Regions from separate parts of the Lentibacillus halophilus genome, predicted to be linked through region 3. Evidence: riboswitches for the same ligand, from Rfam matches in the RefSeq annotation. Region 3 holds a riboswitch; each other region holds the start of a gene.
The links. A riboswitch is a leader RNA that binds a small molecule or an ion and turns the genes downstream of it on or off. The one in region 3 is predicted to bind thiamine pyrophosphate.
Positions count from the first base shown of each region.

Region 1: it holds a riboswitch for thiamine pyrophosphate, as region 3 does, so the genes downstream of both, tenA (thiaminase II) here and ACZ5Q7_RS06705 (acetylornithine deacetylase) in region 3, are expected to answer to the same signal.
Region 2: it holds a riboswitch for thiamine pyrophosphate, as region 3 does, so the genes downstream of both, tenA (thiaminase II) here and ACZ5Q7_RS06705 (acetylornithine deacetylase) in region 3, are expected to answer to the same signal.

Region 1 covers NZ_AP043750.1:2,849,917-2,857,456, forward strand. Annotated here, with positions in the region: gene trhA (PAQR family membrane homeostasis protein TrhA) at 57-704, shown strand; gene ACZ5Q7_RS14075 (Eco57I restriction-modification methylase domain-containing protein) at 870-3,134, opposite strand; TPP riboswitch at 3,293-3,393, shown strand; gene tenA (thiaminase II) at 3,478-4,164, shown strand; gene ACZ5Q7_RS14085 (ZIP family metal transporter) at 4,446-5,261, shown strand; gene ACZ5Q7_RS14090 (NUDIX hydrolase) at 5,302-5,943, opposite strand; RNA gene ssrA (transfer-messenger RNA) at 6,160-6,523, opposite strand; gene smpB (SsrA-binding protein SmpB) at 6,639-7,106, opposite strand; gene rnr (ribonuclease R) at 7,212-7,540, opposite strand, start outside.
Region 2 covers NZ_AP043750.1:1,251,163-1,258,702, reverse strand. Annotated here, with positions in the region: gene phnG (phosphonate C-P lyase system protein PhnG) at 1-343, opposite strand, end outside; gene ACZ5Q7_RS06155 (HAD family hydrolase) at 1,317-2,105, opposite strand; gene ACZ5Q7_RS06150 (energy-coupling factor transporter transmembrane component T family protein) at 2,603-3,394, opposite strand; gene ACZ5Q7_RS06145 (ABC transporter ATP-binding protein) at 3,391-4,965, opposite strand; gene ACZ5Q7_RS06140 (ECF transporter S component) at 4,962-5,546, opposite strand; gene tenA (thiaminase II) at 5,543-6,235, opposite strand; TPP riboswitch at 6,317-6,419, opposite strand; gene ACZ5Q7_RS06130 (3-oxoacyl-ACP reductase) at 6,926-7,540, opposite strand, start outside.
Region 3 covers NZ_AP043750.1:1,365,338-1,372,877, forward strand. Annotated here, with positions in the region: gene ACZ5Q7_RS06685 (transposase) at 1-1,172, shown strand, start outside; gene ACZ5Q7_RS06690 (hypothetical protein) at 1,158-2,009, opposite strand; gene ACZ5Q7_RS06695 (Eco57I restriction-modification methylase domain-containing protein) at 2,424-4,073, shown strand; gene ACZ5Q7_RS06700 (sodium:calcium antiporter) at 4,129-5,121, shown strand; TPP riboswitch at 5,210-5,311, shown strand; gene ACZ5Q7_RS06705 (acetylornithine deacetylase) at 5,541-6,818, shown strand; gene ACZ5Q7_RS06710 (ABC transporter ATP-binding protein) at 6,862-7,540, shown strand, end outside.

The sequences.
Region 1 (7,540 bases), 1.5 Mb from region 3:
ATGTGGTGTGACCCATGTTCAGAGATGAGGATGACAGCTCGTCAGATAAGGATGTTTTGCGTATGTCTATTCGCGAACCTATAAATGGACTGACCCATTTATTCGGGGCCATATTGTCTGTTTTCGGATTACTTGCATTGGTTATGAAAGCCTCAGTCACGTCCCAGTCCGGACTGGCAGTGGCGGCCGTAGTCGTATTCGGTGCAAGTTTGATTCTCTTGTACAGCGCCTCTGCGACATACCATATGGTTGTTGCACGCGACCATATTATCGCTTTTTTACGTCGCGTTGACCATTCCATGATTTTTGTCCTGATTGCCGGCACGTATACCCCGTTGTGCCTGATCAGTTTAAGCGGCACGGTGGGATGGATTTTATTTGCCGTTATAAGTGGACTAGCGTTCATGGGGGTTACCTTTAAGCTTGTCTGGTTCCACGCACCCAGGTGGCTGTCAACCGCATTGTATGTAGGAATGGGCTGGGTCGCTATTTTTTACATCCCGGCGCTTGCACCAATCATTGGCACTAACGGGTTGCTGATGCTCATTCTCGGCGGGGTATTTTACACGATCGGTGCGTTAATATATTGGCAGAAACCACAATTTCTCTCATTTAAACACATGGGATTTCACGAGATTTTTCACATATTCATTTTAGTCGGCAGTCTATGTCACTTTATTTGCGTGTATGGTTACGTCCTTTAAAATGATGTGACGAGCATTGAACCAACCCTCTGCACATACCTACAGAAGGTTGGTTCACACTATATCTGCTCCATTCTAGTATTCATGCGATCCACTGGCCATAGCAACGACTCCTTCAAATCATTTAAATCAGTATATCACAAATAACGTAAGCCTCCCAAAAGCTTAATTCACACTTTCTGCCAGATTCGCTTCCATTCGTTTGATTTCTTCCTCGCTTAGACCAAACGCATCTGCTATCCACTGATCGATCTGTTTATTTAACCGGGCTTCCTCTTCATTCCATTCATCCGTATTTTTATCACGTTGAACGTGCAGCATCTGTTCCACGAATTGGGAAATACGTTTTTGCTTTTGTTCGGAAACATCCGGTACAGGGAACATTTTCAGATCCTTCACCTTCAATTGCGGAAATGTTTTTCGCTGAAATTTGTCAAATTTATTCATAAACCAAAACGTCATCACAGTGGAATTAATCACACCCAATAAAAACAAGGGATCCATACGGCAGTCGATGATGTTATTGGCATTGCGATCATTTAATAGCGCTTTTTCCGTGTAGACAGCATGAATCGCATACATTGCTTGAGAGGGGATCTGTCTGACTAAAATTCTTGGTTTCGTGAATAGCTCTTTTTGCCGTTTGGCAGCCAGATTAGCACCGTATTGAAGCCACTTCCCTCCCCAATTCAGATGATACCGGCAAACATCACGCCCATCGAGGTATCGCCAGTAGGTGTCATCAACTTGATAATCACTGTGATAGACTCGATTTTCTTTCATTTCTTTTGTCTGAACCGGAATGCCTTCACCAACCTCATAAGCCACCAATCCTGACTTGACAGTCGCAACGGAGCCCAGATCCAAACTGGTGTTTTCAATTTTTTTCATCAATTCCACAGCTTGTTTGTTTTTCATGAGTGATATATTTATAATACTTTGCTCATCCGTTAATTCATCCGGCTCCACGTCGGCAACAATTGTGACATGACCGTCAGTAAACTCCCCAAGCTTGACAGTTGTCGGTGTACGTTTTTGAAAAATAATAAAACATGTATCAACACCGGCCTGTTCAAACATCCGGTCGTATATATTAATGATTTTTAAATGACCCGTCTGCTCCAGCAGAAAACGACGCATTTTCTTACATGAATCAATCGTCAAACACGTATTAGGAACAATAAACGCAAACCACCCGCCTTCTTTTAACAAATGATACGACCGTTCTATAAATAATAAATAGGTATTCATTTGATAGTCCACTAAATCATAATGGCTGTTAAAGTAGGCTTTTTCATCATCACTGAACCCGTTATCTCTGGTAAAGACATACGGAGGATTGCCGATAATGATATCAAATCCGCCCGCATTCATGACGTCCGGAAATGCCTGATGCCAGTCGAATGCCTCATCCGAGACATCCGGTTGATCGATAATTGAATTTCCCGTTTGCAAATGAGCATCAAGTGACGTTAATTCATCATATGTAGTCGCTGTTTTTAACCATAGCGACCATTTAGCTATCTCAATGCTCTCATCATTCCGGTCAACACCGAACAAATTATGATTTACGATATATCGGCTGATATCGGTTATATTTACTTGTCCGTCTTGTGTTTCCTGGCGTTTTTTATGGATTGTTTCCCATTCTGACACGACACTGTCCAGCGCCATGTTCAAAAAAGCACCACTGCCCGCAGCCGGGTCCAATATGGTAACAGATTGCAATTGTTTCTGAAGTTGATCGTAAAGGTGTGATCGGGATACCGCTTGCAATTCCCGTTTTCTATCATCCATCCATCGCTGTAATGTTTCGTCCAGCAATCGCTTGGTAACATCGGGGGATGTGTAGAATATCCCCTCTTTCTTTCGTCTCCCCTGCCCCGGGGCCTCTGTCATATCCGATTTTATTTTTTCCAGATCGTTCATCGATTGTTCAAATACATAGCCGAGTATATTGACGCTAACGTCTGTGGAAAAGTCGTATCTCGTTATGTTTTCAACCAGGCAGAACATATGGTCTTGAATAATGATTTGGTCCAGTACCGGATCGACTTGAAATAACTCACCATTCAATCGATTGAAGTTGTCTTGATTCATCGAAAAAAACAGTTCTTTCAGTCGACACCATATTCCGGTACCGCTGTCGTCCGACGACTGTTTGGCCGCTTGCACAAGATGACGCAATCGATTGTTTGACAGCAAATGGTTATCTTCACAAAAACAAACAACGAGCAATCGGTTGAGAAGCTTTTGTATGGTTTCAAACATCACCGGCGCACCGTACGCCGTCGTTTGATTCTGTACGTGTGCGACCAATGTTTGCCATACGTATCGATAGTCTGCGTAAAACTTTTTGGCAACAGCTTGTTCCTGCTCTCTATCGCTACGGTTGATCCTCGTCATTCGCCCGTCTGTTGAATACTGCATCCTTTCCCCACTTTCAGCCTGGTCATTGTATACATCATAGCATAACGCGTTGAACACGTGGCAAATGACACCCATTGATCCAATGAGTAAAAATTTTGACAAATATATTGACACGCATAACGTTATATGTTTTGATTGAATCAAATACAATAATAAAACAACGACACTAGGGGAGCATTTCGCTGCTGAGAAAGGTAAGACTTGACCCTTTGAACCTGATCCAGTTCATACTGGCGTAGGGAAGTGGAGATGATTGTATGATTCGCCACACTATCCAATGGCGATAGTTACCGAGTACATAAGAAACTGCTCCCTCTTAGTGATTAAGAGAGGAGTTTTTATTTTGGAACAATCGTTCAGCGATCGTATTTTTAAACGGGTGGAGCCTTTATGGAACTCGTATTTGGAGCACCCCTTTGTCAAAGGGATTGGGGACGGAACGCTCGATGTGGAAAAGTTTAAGCATTTTATGAAACAGGACTACATTTACTTAATGGAGTACTCGCGCATTTTCGCCATCGGGGCATCAAAAGCGCGTGACTTAAAGACGATGACCATTTTCGCCAATCTTCTGCACGGGACCATGAACGAAGAAATGGATTTACACCGGGAATACGCATCCAAATTCGGTATTACAAAAGATGAATTGGAAGCAACCGAACCATCCGCCACTGTCACTGCCTATACAAGCTATATGTTGAACAAAGCGCAGAGCGGCGGTGTTGAAAACGCAATCGCAGCGGTTCTTGCCTGCGCATGGAGTTATAACTTTATCGGAAACGAACTTGCCACATGGCCAAATGGTACCGAACATGAGTTATATGGCAACTGGGTCAAAATGTATTCATCTGACGCGTTTGCCAACATTGCCAAAAACTGCATTGATCTAATTGACGACATCGGGAAAGACAAACCGGAACACGAACTAAAAGAATTGGAGGAAATCGTCGTCAAAACGAGTTACTTTGAGTATATGTTTTGGGATATGGCAGAAAATATATCCATGTGGCCTGTTGCACAAACCGTCTAACAACAGCTGGAAACTTCCTCTTTTGTGTCTGCCTGACAACCTAAGAGGAAGTTTTTTGTGGACAACGGTCATAGAGATGCCAAGCGGTATGATTTTTTTCAATAGACAGATCCTATAATTGACATGGGATGGTAATGATTGTACTATGTTTCTGAAACCAATAAAAGTTTCCTGAGGTAAACTTTTAAGGCTATGCAAAATAAAAATAGTTACTTGAATCAAGTTTTCATTAATTAAACATAGTTTGTTAGTGAAGAAACAAAAGAAGGAGACCATTCATCATGTTTGATTATTTTTTGGATTTAAACCCGATCGCACAGGCAACCATTGCCACACTTTTTACATGGGGCATGACCGCACTCGGTGCCGCGCTCGTTTTTGCAACGAGAGGCTTCCATCAGCGTTTCATGGATAGTATGCTCGGCTTTGCCGGGGGTGTCATGATTGCTGCAAGTTTTTGGTCCCTGCTGTCACCGGCATTGGAAAAGGCGGAAGGCGGACCCTTACCGGCATGGGCTCCAGCCGCAATAGGGTTTTTGCTTGGCGGCGTTTTCCTCTGGGCATCCGATAAACTGCTCCCGCATCTTCATCCCGGGTTAGCTATGGATGAGGCTGAAGGGATCAATCCGGACAGAAAAAGACGCAGTACACTTCTTGTTTTAGCTATCACACTGCATAATATTCCGGAAGGACTTGCGGTTGGTGTCGCGTTCGGAGCCATTGCCGCCGATTTGCCGACCGCGTCGCTAGGAGGAGCCATTGCGCTGGCGCTCGGTATCGGCATTCAGAACTTTCCTGAAGGATTGGCCGTGTCGATGCCGCTCCGACGTGAAGGAATGTCCCGGGGAAAAAGTTTCGCCTACGGGCAGGCATCCGGCGTCGTCGAACCCATCGCCGGAATCATCGGAGCACTCGCCGTCACCATTATGCAACCCCTGTTGCCTTATGCATTAAGTTTTGCTGCAGGTGCGATGATTTTCGTTGTGGCTGAAGAAGTTATTCCGGGGTCGCAGGAAAATGGAAATACCGACCTCGCCTCCATGAGTATCATGTTCGGTTTTACCATTATGATGATACTCGATGTCGCACTGGGATAGCGGGATATAGCGGCATGCGGGTAAGGTATCGTTCCGTTGATCATCCCTCTGTCCGCGTCTTATCCGCAGCCTGTATCAGGTGAACGAAATGGTTTATAATCAGCGCCGTCATGCCCCAAATGACATTCCCGTTGTATTGATAGAAAAGTTCGTCTCTGCTACGTGCGTTCCAGTTATAGTTTTTACCGCCTTGAATGAGTTCAAATGGGAAGTCCTTCTCAGGCACAGGATGATACGCAACTTGATAGATCTCCGGCTCGCTATGCAAAAAAAAAGACAGCGGCACGGTAAAGATCCGTTCCACTTCCGATTCATTTGGGCTCATTTGTTGCGGTTGCATGATTCGTCCAACAAACGGATAAACAATCCGCGATTCAGAAATAAGATAATCCAGTTGAAACACGTCCCGTATGGCTGAGGAGTCAAGTCCCAATTCCTCCGATGTTTCCCTGATGGCACATTGCTGCTCATCCTCATCATAACCGTCCATCTTGCCACCCGGAAAACATACATCTCCCGGCTGGCTGCGCATGGTCATGGCTCTCACCTCAAATAAAACATGAGTCTCCCCTTGCTCAGTTTCTATGAGTGGAATCAAAACACCATATTCCCGGTATTTTTCCCGCCCAAGAATGGATGGTTCATGCTGTTTAAGCTTAGCGATAATATCTGATGAATCCAATGAATGCACCTCCATCTGATAAGAATTCTTTTATGACATGTTATATAATCAAGCAAAAAATCCCCTTTGAAACAGTCACGGAAGCATGACCAACAGGGGATTCGGTATCGGATATTTATTGGCATCATTCGTCACTTTTTTAACTCCATTTCATTACAATATATGAAATATGTGATGCCAAATGTCAAAACATTAAAAAACCACCAACATATGTATTGGTGGAGACGGTGGGAATCGAACCCACGTCCAGAGATATCGCCACCCGGACGTCTACACGCATAGTTAGCATATTGTGATTCGCATATCCTTCAGCCTGCCAACGGGCTTCCGGACAGCTAGTCTGATTCGTTTCAGCCAACATCCTCAGACGGTGGATGAAGGAATAGCCCGCTTCATTTGAGACCCTTCAATCTGCCACGCGAGCGATGGCAGGAAGGATCGCTTTAGCACTGCTTAGGCAGCTGCTAAAGCAGGTTCTTCGTTATCTTCGCCGTTTATATTTAGCGATAACGTTTTACGAGACGTAACCTCGACGCGCAGTCCGAGCTCGATCCATCCCTGTCGAATCCGTAACGCCCCCATATTCAAAAGATGGAGAATGCGCCTGGAAGGAACGAGCACTATTCATTTAATGTCGCCATTGCGACTAGTTTTATTATAACACGTCTGAAGCAAAAGTCAACTGAAACTGGTGATCACTTCATGCTTTCCTTAATAGCACGATCAGCATCACGTTTCATTTGCTTCCGTTTCGAGTCTTCCCGCTTATCGTATTTCTTTTTCCCTTTCCCTACTCCGATAAGCGCTTTTGCAACACCATTCTTAATATAAACTTTCAATGGAACGAGGGAGTAGCCTTTTTGTTGAATGTGACCGATCAGTTTGTCAATTTCTTTACGGTGCAGGAGCAATTTGCGCGACCGGGTGGGATCGTGATTAAACTGATTGCCCTGCTCATATGGCGCAATATGCATGTTGACTAACTGCAACTCCCCATTGCGATCAATGCGGGCGTGAGAGTCCTTCAGATTAATGCGCCCGGCACGAATGGATTTAATCTCCGTTCCTCTTAAAACAATACCCGCTTCGATGGTTTCTTCTATCGAAAAATCATGCCTTGCTTTTTTATTCTGTGCAATGACTTTTCCGGTTCCTTTTGGCATACGTACTTTCCTCCCACTACCTCGTGCATATTATTGTAACAGAAAAAAAGCAGCTATGCCAATAATGACCGTGTCCATTTCCTGTCATAAACATCTTTACGCAGGTTATTTTTTAGCTTTTTTTGCCTTTATCTTTTTTTGTCCCTTTTTCTTTGCTCCGGGGGCGGGATTCGCCAGCTCAAAATCAACCCCTCGTTCCTCCAAATCGACTTTGGCCACCCGCACATCGACTTCTTCACCAATACGGTACATGTTGCCGGTCCGTTCACCGATCATGGCGTGATTGCGTTCGTCATAGTGGTAATAGTCATCCGTCAGATAACTGACATGCACAAGGCCTTCGATCGTGTTTTCCAGTTCAACAAACAGCCCGAAATTCGTAATGGAACTAATGACACCCGTGAATTCCTCACCGAGTTTATCCTGCATAAATT
Region 2 (7,540 bases), 110 kb from region 3:
CTTCGGCAGCGATTAATTGATCTTCCCAATCTTTTGTTTCCGGGAGATTAGCTTTATAAGCTGCATCAATAATAGCCAAGTCTTTAGATAATTCATCCTGCATACCTGTTATAAGTCCTATACCAATGCACTGATTAACTTCTGCTTTTGTTTCCGTTATAAGAACTTCTCCTATATAAAATAGTGAGTTTTTTGCAGATTCACGCATCTTCATCATTGTTAATCCGTACCTAGGAGCAACAATTTCCCGATAATCATAGTTGGTGGTGATTATTTCTGCCAGACTCCGTGCCAAACTTGGATCACCTTGAATAAGAATCGTTGTTCTTCGTTTTCTTTTCATTGTTTTAACCTCCTTTTTTCTTCCTTCCTGTTTCCCGTAATTTTAAGATATCATGTGCTTATTAAGTGCATATAAATTAATTGTAAAAAAATTATTAAAATACTTGATAAGAGCAAATATTTATTCCATGTTTTTAGTGTAGTTGTCGAGATACAGCGTTGCTGGTGATTTTCCGTAAAACAGACGATATTGAACTATAAGCATTAAATAATCCCCACCTATAAAGATGGGGATCTCGTGTATGCTTTATTAAATTTATTTAGTATACGGCATTATTCTGGGATAGCTGGTGACTATGGCGGGAGTTGATTTAATTTCTTTTTATTTGTCATAACTCTACGCATACCTGGTGGGGAAACAGTGCAAATCCCATACTTATCGTCATAAAACACGCAACACAGTATTTATACCTGGTGAAACAGCGTAAGCCCGGTACTGATTAGCAAGGCATTCACCAGTAAATTAATAAAAAATGCTGGATATGCTGGATATCATTCCTGAAATTCAGATCTTGTTTGCTAATCGATTTACTTTTTGAGTACATTCAACGACCATATCCTATTCAAACTCATTCAACAAACCATAATAAGCTTGACTGAAATAGATAGGCTTATTATTAAACAATCTGGACCGACGACGCCATTAACGGGGCACAACTTACTCCGTCGAAAATGAGCATTAGATAAGCCATTGACGTCATCTCCAACTTTCCACCTGCTCCACATGAAGCATGCAGGTTTCCCCGCACTCCACGCTCCATCTAACGATATGTACTAGTTGATAAGTTCCTCGTTACCTTCAGACAAACGTATGATAATTAACAATATAGAATTCAAATCATGACGATCAGATCGATGTGGTTTGGTTTGAGGAGAATGATCGGGGATTTTACAAAGGGGACCACCTATATGGGAGTGATCATCATTGGCTAAACGATTTCTTCACGTTTATCATTTTTTAGTTCCGTCACACCTCAGATGGCAAATGACTGAACGAGGTATTTTTCTATAAATTCAGTCAGACCATCCTGTTCATGATGATCGGTTGTAACATCTGCGGCCGCTTTCACTTCTTGGTCAGCATTCGCCATTGCAGCGCTGATTCCTGCATAACGCAGCATTTGGATATCGTTCGGGCCGTCACCGATGGCTGCTGTTTCTTCCGGATTAATGCCAAACGCTCTAATAAGCACTCGAATGGCAGCCCATTTGGAAACACCGGGAGCAATTATCTCAAACCCGTCTTTCCAGTCAATGACATCCGCTGCATCACTAAATAAATGTGACATATGCGAACCATGGTAGCCTGTCCTGACACTGTATTTCAGCACGTTCCGGTAATCTGCATGCCGTAAGTCACCGATATACCTTGGCGGAACCCTACCTTCCCTAGTCCACTCATCAACTTCCTCGCTCGTCTTGTTGCAGTATAGGCCGTCGGTTGTGTGCACAATGATATTGCACGGGATTTCATTTGTTACACGATGAAAGTACGCTTCATCCAGCACAACCGGATTCTTCCGGACAACCCTTCCCGTGAATCCATCATGAATGGAAGCACCATTCAGGCAGATCATCGGTGCTTTCAAGCCAAGCAGACTATGGTAAGGTGCTGTAATCTCATATTGACGCCCTGTCGCCAGAAAAACTTTAACACCCTGGTTTGTCAATCTGCTGATCGTTTCCGCATTGCGTTGTGAAATCTCATTTGATGACGTCAGCAATGTTCCATCCATATCAATAAACAATGCACGTATATTCATTTTTCTCCTCCTTTCTATTACACATCAACCATATCACCTAAATGTAAAGTGTATATTAACTGTATGTAATGATTTAATGAAAAATTGAGGGAAGAATATGACATGATACTGATATAAACTGTCGATGCCTGTAATACGGGGTGTGGTGCTAAATCTTTGGCAGATAATCCTTCCAACTGCAAAAATACACCCTGTACTTTTAGCATATTATCGATAAACAAAGACAACATAGTGCATTTCTGTATTTCCAATCGTAAAGGTTTTCACCTTTACGCTAAACATCACATGCCCCTTCTTCCCACTTGCTTCAAACAAAAGTGTCTTATTCAACTCTTGCGCCCGATCGTATTATATGGGCAGTCATTGTACTGGCTGACCTGTTTTAATAGGTTTTATGTTTGGGGAAGCTAGGGTAGGACGCTTGCGCCCATACCCCGTCCTTAATACTGTCCATCCCTTCCTTGCAAATAGGTAAATTATAGTTACTTGTTTCGAAATTACTTCACAAGTCCCCATCGAATAAAGCCAAGATATGTGGCAATAACTACGATTATCAAGACAGAAATGAGCATTATCGCCGCATACTTGATATCCAATTTACTCCAGCTGATTTGTCTGTAAAACGTTCGATTCCAAGATCCGTCGAAGTTTCGGGCTTCCAGCGCAATGGCAACGCGTTCTGACTTGCGTATCCCCTGTGAAAGCAAGGGAACAGTGTAACCTGCAAGCATTCGAACCTGGGCTAACCTTTTTCCGCTGCGATGAACCCCCCGCACTTTGTGAGCCGCACGTATTTGCGTGAAATCGTCTTTCAATATGGGGATAAACCGAATACCTGCCAAAATAGAATAAGCCCATTTTGGTTTTAGGCGAAGTTGCTGCATCAGACTCAACACTAAACTGGTTACATCAGTAGTCAGAATAAATAACGCTCCGTAAAACAAATACCCAAGTGTCCTGAATCCAATTGTTAATCCATTTTGCAGTCCTACTTCCGTGAATTGGAACCAGCCCCAAGCAAAGTACACTTCCTCCCCCTTTGCAAAAGCAAAGATTCCCCAAAAGCTTAATAAGGACAATAGAAGAAATGGAAGCACAATAAAAGTAATCAGTTGTTTTATCGGCATCCGTACATAGACGAATGTGAGCAAAGCTGGAATCATCATCAGCAAAAAAGTGGTAAGAGGATCTCGAACGACTGAAATAAGGACCATCAACAGCACATGAAGCACTAGTTTCCCTGACGGATTCACTTCTGTATGCTGATTGTTTTCCCCCAGGCTTCTCATACAAATACCGCCTGTTCGGTAGCCTTATTTTGCTGATACGCTTTATATTCCATATTTAAGGGTAATTGCAGACGAGCCTGTTGAACGAGAGTTTGCTGCGCGAAAAACACTTCTGGATCTCCTGTAAACAATAATTGATTATCTGCAAATACGATTAACTTGGTCGCATAGGTGTAAGCGAGCTCTACATCGTGCGTCGTCATAACAATCGTGGTCCCTTCTTTATATAGTTGTTCAAATTGATCCAGTAACTCTTTTGCCATTTTAGCATCCTGGCCGAATGTTGGTTCATCTAGCAACAGTACTTCGTGTCGCTTCAGCAGCATGCTTGCCACACTGAGGCGACGTTTTTGTCCGGTTGACAGCGTATAGGGATTGGCCGTTCGGAGATGTTTCAGTCGAAATTCTTCCAGAAGCTGTTCCACTCGTTGTGCCGTCTCTTCTGCCGGCCATTGCTCCACTTGACCGTCAAAGGCGATTTCTTCTTCCACCGAATCCGTTACAAATTGATGCTCCGGATTTTGAAAGACAAAGCCCATATGATTGGAAAGCATCTCGGTTTTAACTGGTGTTTCAAGCTTGCTTCCCGAAAAATTATATTGGATTCTACCTTCCTGGAGAGGATGGAGACCCATCAATGCACGTAAGTATGAACTCTTTCCAGAGCCATTTGCTCCCATAATCATAACCCATTCGCCCGTTTCGATGGAAACATTCACATGGTCCCACACCGTGTAGTGATTCAATGAAAGTTTCCCTCGCTCCATCTCTATAATGGCGTTTGAGGTCTTTTTTCTTTCTCTAGGTTTGATCGTATCGGGAAGTGTTTCTAACTCTTCCAGGCTATAAGGCCACAGTCTCGGTTTCCATATACCATATTTATCGATCAAATGTATTTGTTCCGTATAAATCTGCTTGGGGGAGCCATCGGCAATCAATTCCCCGTCGTCATTGATCAAGAGAACCCGGTCCATCCAATCAATGATACCTTCCAGCTTATGTTCGATGATCAAGACTGTTTGAGATTCCGGCAAATTTCGCAGCATGTCAATAACGTTTGATGTACCAGAAGGATCTAATTGAGCGGTAGGCTCATCCAAGAACAGTATTTCAGGCTCTAATGCCAGAATCGTTGCAAAAGCCAATCGCTGGCTTGTTCCGCCAGATAACGTATGAATAGGCGTATCTCCCGGTAAATCATGAATTCCGGCTTGTCTTTTCACTCGATTAATCATTTCAGACATATCCTCTGGAGGAACCTGCTGATTCTCCAAACTAAAGGCAATATCTTCATCCACGGTAAGCATACAGAACTGACTTTCCGGGTCTTGAAACAGAACCCCTTTCTGTTCAGGTCCCCAAATATCTCCTTTCATCATTGCTTGAATGAAGTCGGGAATAAGACCTGCCAGTACATGGAGCAGTGTGCTTTTCCCCGATCCACTCGGGCCTAGCAATAATATCTTTTCCCCCTGCTGGATATGGACCTGCATACCTGAAAGCGTTGGGTTATCTCTTCCTGGATACTGCACATGAAGGTCACTGCAGCCAGCATATGAAACAGCACTCATAATTCCCACCGCGCTTTTTGAGTGGATAGCACAATTTCATAACTATTTAAACTGCCCGTTGCCACAAGTTTGTCTGCTATCCATTTACTAAAGGCACCGCAGACCACAATGGAACTCGCAATTCGTACACTGATTGTCATGACTTGAATGAATCCAGTATTGGCCCCAAGCCCTGAGATTAAATAACTGGAAAAAATACTCCCCAAAGAAGCAGAAATAGAAGCAATCGCCAATACTAGAAAATCCCACCGACGATATCTAAAAAGCAAAAAGATTATCTCTGCCCCCAGCGCTTGCATCGCTCCGGTAAAGAGCATGGACAGACCAAATTGACTGCCGGTCAGCAACTCTCCAGAAGCAGCCAGGAATTCCGCTAAAAACGCAACGCCCGGTTTTCGAATGATATAAGCCGCCACTACTCCTGCAACGAACCACATGGGGTATACGATTTGGCCCAGAAAAGGGGCTATAGCATTTGCAAATGTATAAACAGGTCCCCATATCTTATATACCACCCCAAATAAAATAGCGATAATGACAATGAGCATGACTTCTTTTATTGTTAACGTATGCTTTGTCACTGTGAAACCTCTCCTCCTTGTTCACTTTCAGACAGCCATGTTTCAAAGGTATAAGACATTTCCCAAAATTGGAGTTCGTACGCTTTGGCTATAACGAATTGTTCTTTTACCTTCTCTTTTTCCTGTTCATTCATGTTTTCGACAAGCGTGTTTAATAAATCAATCATTTCATTTGTCGAATCCTGGAATTGATCACTCGCGTACATTTTAATCCAATTTCGGTAAATATCAGGTTCCGGCGCTGCATTTTCGTTTATTTTTCCAATATCTGCATACAACCAGTAACAAGGCAACATCGCTGCCACGGACTGTGCCAGATTCCCAGACATGGCTGCTCTATATAAGTGAGATGTGTACGCATAGGCTGTGGGAGCAGGTTTAAAATTCGCCATATCTTCTTCTGTAATGTTTAAAATCTTTGCATGTTCGTGATGAACAGTTAATTCTGCTTGCGCTGTAACTCTTGCCTTGTCAGCCAAAATGGCAGTATGTTTAAAATCATCCGCCTGTGATGCGGCAATCGCATGGACTTTTCCATAATGCTTTAAATAATAGATATCTTGCAAAATATAGTTTTTAAATACTTCCAGTGGTAAATCCCCATTGACGATCCCCTGTACAAATGGGTGATTCAGGCTTTTTTTCCAACTTTCCCTTGTTGCTTCTTTCAGTTGATTAGTAAATGTCATAAAAAAATCCTCCTCTAAACTTTTAAAGATTAGTAGAAGGAAGTATTAGCAAAATTTTCCGCAAAATATTGGCGTACTGAGTTTTTGCCTAATCTACTTCCCTCCGCTGGTGTTAACCAGATCAGGTTCCAAGGGACAAAGGATATTTCCTTTTCTCAGCCGGACGGCGCCCCTAGCAGAAAACTGATATTAAATAATTAATTGCAAATTTAACAAAAACTTTAGTAGAAGTCAACTCTTAATACAAAATGCTGGATTTAATTTCTGAAAGTTCAGGCTCTGTTTGCTAATCGATTTTTTGAGCACATTCATTCAATGACCATATCCTATCCTTTTGGTCAGTATAGCGTATTTCAAAGGGTACATTCTTACACTACACCACTCACGTTATCAATTTTCCCTATATTTTAGCTTTAGACCCGTGCATTTGTGTAAGTTTATCAGCTGTGTGCGCTAAATAAATTCCCGAAAAAGGACAGATCAGAGCAAGTGATCGAAAGTTTGCGATTTGTCGGTCTCGAGACGTTAAAAGACCAGTATCTGGGGAAGTTAGCGGCGGACAAAAATGTCTTCCAATAATGCTCTTCAATACCTTTCATGTATTTGATCGATTCTGCTTGGAAGCAGCACTCACCTGTTCATCATCATGTACTAAAGCTATTCAGGCAAAGGCGAAGATACGTCATATTTTTAATTCATTACTTGTCCACCATCAACAACGAGATTTTGACCGGTAACCACCCGACTCCACCGTGAAGCGAAAAACAAGACTGTATCGGCCAGTTCCTCGGGAGTTGTGACCTGCTTTAACAGGGTATCTTCCTTAATGAGATCAAATACTTCAGGAGGCGTGGGTGAGCTTGCATCGGTCACTCGTAACAACCCTCCTGACACCATATTAACGGTGATTCCATTCGCACCAAGGTCACTTGCCATGTTCCTTGTAAATCCGATTAACGCTGCCTTACTTGTATTATAATCATGATATGGGACCACAGGATCTTGCACGAGATTGGTACCAATATTAATGATTCTGCCAAACTGAAGTGTAGCCATTCCTTCATAGGCAACTTGCGTCGTATGTAAAGCAGCCTTGATGCTTCCTTCTAATTGGACTTGATAATCTTCCCAGTCAATTTTTTTGGCATCTTTCCTGTTCACTGAATCGAATTTAAAATTCACCAATGCGTTATTGACAATCGTTGTAACGGGATGGTTAAAATGCGATTCTGCTTTTTCAAACATATTTTCCACCTGGTCTCTATCAAGCACGTCGGCCTGAATCGCTATCGCTTCACTTCCAAT
Region 3 (7,540 bases):
AGTCGTCACTTCCTGATCGAACAACACTTGTTAAAACAAGAGCGCTTTGGCGTCGCCATGGTATTTTTGATGATATCATGATGCATGTCGTTAATCAGTGCATTGCTTCCGGCCTCGTTCGCCCAGACGTTCATGCCGGTGTGGATGGCACACAAGTGCATGCAAACGCGTCCATTCATAGTCTGGAAGAAATAGAGCTGGCCCCGGTTCAAACCATTGAAGCTTACCTGGAAGTTAAAAAGCAACGTGATGAAGCGTCTTTAAGACCATCAGGTAATCCGAACAGCGACGATGATGACCAAAACCCTCGGCCTCCGAAATCAAAGGAAAATAATAAATCGGATCAGCTTCAGGAAAATGCCAGCCATGAAGACTTTCACGGCAAAACGTTTTCCAATCAAACCCACCGGAGTACGACAGACCCGGATGCCCGTCTGTACAAAAAGAGCAAAGGACAGGAGGCCTATCCGCGTTACCTTGTGCACAACCTGGCAGACGTTGAGTCAGGCGTTATTTTAAAGACCAATGCAAGCATTGCTTCCGGTACAGCAGAAAGAGAAATAAGCCAACAACAGCTGGCAGCTGTTCGTTTTCAGCATCCACAAATCCATATTCAGACCTTGTCGGGTGACAAGGCTTATGGGACACCGGCGTATTTGGCCTATCTCATTTCGCTGGGCATCATCCCTTTGGTTTCTTTGCAGGACCACGAGTTGGAAGAGATCCCGACTTGGCAAAGGAAAACCCACAAGCCTGAGCAGCAAAGAAAGCGTCAGGAAAAAGTCGACAAAGTTGAGACCAAAAATCAAGCAAAACACATTCAGATTGACGGCAAATACCAGGCTATTCAGAACCAGCGTGTCCAGTGTGAACATGGATTCGCCGAAGCCAAGACAGTGCACGGGCTGGATCGTGCCAAAAGCAGAGGGCTGGACTGCATGCAGGAACAAGCACTCTGTACCGCCATCGTTCAAAATCTTAAGAAGTTAAGCCGGTTCAAAGGTAAAAGGCCCAGGACCGGCGTTTCAGCATGCGCTGAAACAACCAAATGGGATGAAAGACACCACCGTAATATCTTCATTTCTTTTGTTTTTAAGAGAATTAAAGAACAATTCAGGTTCTTGTTCGCATCTTTGATGGATCAAAACTGTAGTTTTTCACCAGTCTTCTAAATGGATGTCGATTAACTCACTGATAAAATTATCTGTCGATATATCTGCGAGTTCTGTATCATATGTTTGTCTGACGAGGCCATCTTCTTTTAATTCTTGAGTGGTTTTATAAACCTTGGCATGGGGTCGGCTAAAATCAATGATAACCAATGCACATCGTTCGTACTTATGCTTGTCCTCATCTATATCATCCCTTCCACTCAAAAAGTGGAAAAAATTAATGTATTTTTCCAAGTCGGTCTGGGATTGTTTAAATGCAACTCTGTTGTGTTTCATGGCAGTTTCATCATATTCATAAACAGGAATGATATAAATTTCCCCTAATACCATTTTAGGATATGTTATGTGTAAGTTAAGCGCTTCAGCAAACATTCGTTCAAATAATGTATCTGTGTTTTTGGCAAGGCTGCTTAACTGGCTTCGTACGTTGACGGAAAGAATCTGCTCAGATAAGTTTGGACCGTCTGCACAATATAAATTGGAATGAACCATTGGTCCCCAATTTACCAAAGTTTTCTCAGCTCCAATATTTGTGGGTTTTGCACAAATGTCCTGATCTTTTTGTTTAAACATACCAGTAACTTTTAATTCAGGTTTCGTTTGTCCCAAAGGTGGGAAAATCGTTTCCGATCGTATATTATTATCCACCATTTCATGTTTAACGAATTCATGTATGTAATTGATTAACGTGCTTTTCCTGATAAGAGAAGTTTTTGCTTCCAATCCATTATTAAAAGTATCTCCTTTGCCATTTTGGCGTGAGCCGTTGACTGTTAAGTTTGTAATCGCCATCTCCATGTCCTGTTGGATTAAGTTTGCTGCCTGATGAATGTTCATGGTACCACCCCTTATGATGAGTACTATTTTTTAGCCATACGAAAGTATTATCTTTAAAATAGGGATATTATTATAGACCAAGAGTCGCTTGTTTTGCAATTGTAGTTGATACGTTATAATTCTTGTTAGGTTGCCGTATCGTATAGGAAGGTGATGCAGATGCTCCAAAATTTTGAAGACGAGGATGTTCATTTTTTAGCGATTAAAAAGAATCTGCAGCGAATGACCTATGATTTTAAGGAAATACAATCCGAACTGGTCAGAGCTTATTTAACATATAATGAAATTGATGAATCCAGTGTCAGCAATCAACTTGTACGCGCATTGTTGCAACGGGAAAACAGGTTCATTCGTGAATACGTCCAAATGCTTCCTGTTCAATGGAATATTAAGAACTTGGAGTCCATGTTTTACATGTTCTTTGATAAGGATGCTGCTCGAACAAATGGCATTATTTTCACGCCGACGTATGTTTCCGATTATATCAATGAAGAACTTTTTAAGGATGCAACGCCAACGAGTACGGTTTGTGATTTTTCCTGTGGAGCTGGTGAATTTCTCATTTCAGCTTTAAAGCAATTTAAAAAATGGTTTCCAGCGTTATCCCGAATAGAAATCATTGAAAATAATTTATACGGAGCCGATATTCTGGAAGAGAATGTGTATTGTACAAAATTATTCTTAACACTGTATTCATTATACTTTAATGAGGATAAAGATGTCATTGCGTTTAATATTATAAATGCTGACAGTACTCAACCGAATGTACTGCCCAAATTTCATTCATACAGGGTTCAAAATGGGTTTGATTTTATTATAGGGAATCCTCCTTATGTCAGAATTCAAGATATGGATAAAGACCAACGAACAATGTTAAAACAACATTTTAAGACGTGCAATTCCGGAAGTTTCAATTTGTTTTACGCCTTTATTGAGTTAAGTTGCCAATCTCTGCGTGAGGATGGAAAAATGGGCTATATTATCCCCAACCATCTTTTTAAAATGAAGTCAGCACAGCCTTTAAGGGAGTTGCTCATCAATGATCAAGTAATCACGAAAGTTATTGATTTTAAAGATAATCAATTGTTTGAGAATGCACAAACATATTCAGCGATCGTATTTTTTGATAAGGCTCCGAAACATTATATGTATTATAAAACGATTGATGAACGTTTCAATAATATGGATATCCATCAATATTTGAATTCACGCGAATGGGAAAAGGTACCTTATAGTGGTCTTGACGCAGAAGCGATTCATTTACTTTCTGCAAAGGATTATAATAATGTGACCAAAATAGAAAATCAACCTTATTTGTTGGACATATCGACAGGAATTGCCACTCAAAAGGATAAGCTTTATATGATTGATATAACCCAATCAATGAATAAAAATGAAAATGATCCTTTTTATTACAAGGAATATAACGGAAAACTCCACAAAATAGAAAAAGGAATTACGATGTCCATTATTAAAGGCTCGGGCGACAAGAAAGTTGACTTAACAACAAACTTTTACGAATTTAATAAAATTATCTATCCTTATAACATAAAGAATGGGAAAGCTTCGTTGATTTCAGAGAAAACAATGGCGGACGTGTATCCCCATACGTTAGCGTACTTTAAGGCTATTAAACGGGAACTTAATAAACGAAACGGGGGAAACCCTTCAACAAAAGCATGGTATGAGTATGGACGATCGCAAGCCCTCCATAGTTTTGTACCAAAAATAATATTCCCCACTAACTCTGGAAAACCAAACTTCGCCTACTTTAATGATTTTGCATTGTTTCATAATGGTTATGCTATTTATGGCCTTAAAAATAATAAGGAAGGAATGGACCTCCCCTTATTAACCAAAATTCTTAATTCGAAAATAATGGATTATTATATTCAACTGACCAGTTATATGATCAGTGGCGGTTACTATTGTTATCAAAAAAAATATTTAGAGAACTTCACGATCCCTGATTTTTCAGAAGAAGAAAAGCAATATCTTAAAAGCATGACGTCAAAGGATGTCATTGATGAATTTCTTATCCAAAAATATGGGCTTGAACGATAATATACAAATAGTAGACAGGTAACAGGGGTTCGGGTACTTTGGAGGCGTTGTAACAGTGGTATTTGTTTGGTTTGTATCAGCGGCTGTATTAACGGTTTTTACAGCAAGAAAGTTATCACTCTATGCGGATGTGATAAGTGAAAAAACGGCAATGGGTGGCATGGTTGTCGGGACGATTCTTCTGGCTGGTGCGACATCATTGCCGGAAGTAACGACCAGTTTTTCCGCGGTAATGATTGATAATATTGATATAGCGATTGGAAATATGCTTGGTTCCAATCTGTTTAATGTGTTCATACTCGGCGCGTTGGACTTTTATTATAGAAAACGACGATTATTTCATCTTGCCAGCAGTAATCACAAATATACGGCGTCGTTAGGATTTGTCCTAATGATGTTGGTAACGCTGGCTCTATTGGTACGCATGGATTATGCCATCGTTGGAATAGGCCTGGATTCACTACTGATTGCAGCTGTTTACATAGTTGGGATGGCGATCATCAGAAAACTGCCGGCGCCTTCTCTCAGTCATGAGGAAACAGCGGATGTGGAAGAGACTGACGGAGATAGAGAATCCATCTCTGTTGGACATGCTTTTGCAGGTTTTACTGTTTCGGCATTGATTATCTTAGGAACAGGAACCCTTCTTTCAATAACAGGTGATGACATTGCAGTTATTACCGGGCTTGGGTCGAGTTTTGTAGGCAGTTTTCTCATAGCCGCGACGACCTCTTTACCGGAAGGGGTATCCGTTTTAGCAGCGTTACGATTAAAAAATGTGAATTTGGCGGTCGGCGCTATTCTCGGCAGTAATATGCTGAATATGTTGATTCTTGCTTTATCGGATGTGGTTTACAGACAAGGATCATTGTTGGCAGATGGAAGTGGATCGCATGCGTTGTCCGCGATTGGCGGAATGTTCCTTGTTTTCGTTGTCATCTGGTCTTTCATGCGGAAACAGTCGCCATCCATATTGGTTTACAGTATTCCGTCACTGGTCATTATCGTCGGCTATTTTCTTGTTCAATACATGATATTTACAAGTTGAAAAATAAATGTTGTTAATGGTGTCATTACTATTGACTTATATTCAAAATTATGCGACATTAATGAAGAGATAGTAAACAACTGCATAGAGATAACACTAGGGGCGCTGAAAAGCTGAGAAAGACTGGTTTGTCTTGACCCTTGAACCTGCACTGGCTAATACCAGCGAAGGGAAGTGGAACACGTTGTCATGACACATAACATGTATCTTAATGGAATGATACGAGGAACCGCTTCTGTTAGAAGAAGCGGTTCCTTTATTTTATCACGCATTAATGAATGGTCATACCTCACCTGTGAACGTGGGCAAACCATTTACGTGAAGGTTTGGGATAAACAACCCGCAATGTTTGATTCGTTCAACACCATTCAGTTGGTAAGGTGCCACCCAGTGACTTTACTTTAAAGGAGGAATAGTACATGCATCATTTACTGAATCATCTGGTAAATCAAGTTGACTATCGACAGGATGAGCTTGTTGATTTATTGAAAGAACTCATTCAATTTAAAACGCCCGCACCACCTGCCAGAAATACCGAGGAGGCGCAACAATTTATTGATTCATTTTTACAGGAAAAAGGGTTGAGTACGGATAAGTGGGACGTTTATCCAGGAGATCCGAATGTTGTTGGCGTTCGTAAAGGGACGCATTCCGATTCCCATAGGAGCCTGATTGTGAATGGGCATGTCGATGTTGCTGAAGTGAATGAGGATGAGGCATGGGTGAGCGATCCATTTACGCCATTTGTTCGAGACGGCCAGATAATTGGCAGAGGTGCAGCGGACATGAAAGGTGGTATGGCTGGTGCTTTATTTGCCATCCAGTTGCTGCATGATTCCGGAATTGAATTGCCGGGTGATTTAACGTTTCAATCCGTCATCGGTGAAGAAGTTGGCGAAGCTGGGACATTGCAATGTTGCAAGCGTGGTTATAAAGCCGACTTTGCGATTGTTGTTGACACAAGTGATTTGCATATACAGGGGCAGGGAGGTGTCATCACAGGCTGGATTACCGTAAAGAGCAAGGAAACGTTCCATGATGCTACGCGTAAAGATATGATTCATGCCGGTGGAAATCTGTTTGGCGCCAGCGCAATAGAAAAAATGACAAAAATTATTCAGGGGCTACAAGAACTGGAAAGACATTGGTCCGTTATGAAAAGTTATCCAGGCTATCCTGCTGGAACCAACACGATCAATCCGGCTGTTATTGAAGGTGGAAGACATGCGGCTTTTATAGCTGATGAATGCCATTTATGGATTACTGTTCACTTTTATCCCAATGAAACGCACGAGCAAGTGGCAAGAGAGATAGAGGACCATATCCGTGCCGTTGCAAATGGAGATCCATGGCTTCGGGAAAACCCACCTGTGTTTGAATGGGGCGGGTCATCCATGATTGAAGATCGTGGCGAAATATTTCCATCGTTGGAAGTGGATTATGACCATGATGCAGTCCAGACATTAATACAGTCGCATCAACGTGTACAGAATGAAGCGCCTACCGTCGATGTTTCTCCATCTGTAACGGATGGGGGCTGGTTTGGCGATGCAGGTATTCCTGCTGCTATTTATGGTCCGGGGAGTCTTCGGTACGCTCACGCAGTCAATGAACAAGTTTCTATTGAGCAATTGGTTGAATACACGAAAACGTTGTTAACGTTTATATATGAGTGGTGTCATACAGAAAAAGAATGAATGAAAACTAGTATGGTCATTTAAAGGGAGATGAGGATTGCAGATGAGTAAAGAAGCATTAGCGTTTAATGATGTGACATTTCGCTATCAATCAGAAAAAAGTGTAGAGTCCGTTTCCATTTTGGACAAGATACATTTTCATGTGGATGATGGTGAACTTGTCAGTATTATTGGGACCAGCGGATCTGGCAAGAGTACTATATTTCGGTTAATTACCGGGCTTGAACAGCCGGATGAAGGTGATATTTTACTGGATGGAAAGATAGCAAAAAGTCGATTAGGACAAGTAGGTTATATGCCCCAGGAAGATTTATTAATGCCGTGGAGAACGATTATGGAAAATGCCGCACTGCCATTAGAAATTAAAGGGACAAAAAAGGAAGAAGCCCAAAGCCGTGTATTAAAACTATTGGCTGATTTTGGTCTTGAAGGTGTGGAGCATGCCTTTCCTGGTAATCTATCAGGCGGTATGCGTCAGCGGGTATCTTTTTTACGAACGATTTTGAGCGGATCCAATCTTTTGTTATTGGATGAACCATTCAGTGCTTTGGATGCGATTACCCGGATAAACATGCAGGAATGGCTGCTTGAACAGTGGAAGAAATGGGAGAAAACGATTCTATTTATTACACATGATGTGGAAGAAGCGTTATTTTTATCTGATCGTATTTTTATACTGACACAAAAGCCAAGTAATGTCATCCAAGAGGTAAAAGTACCTT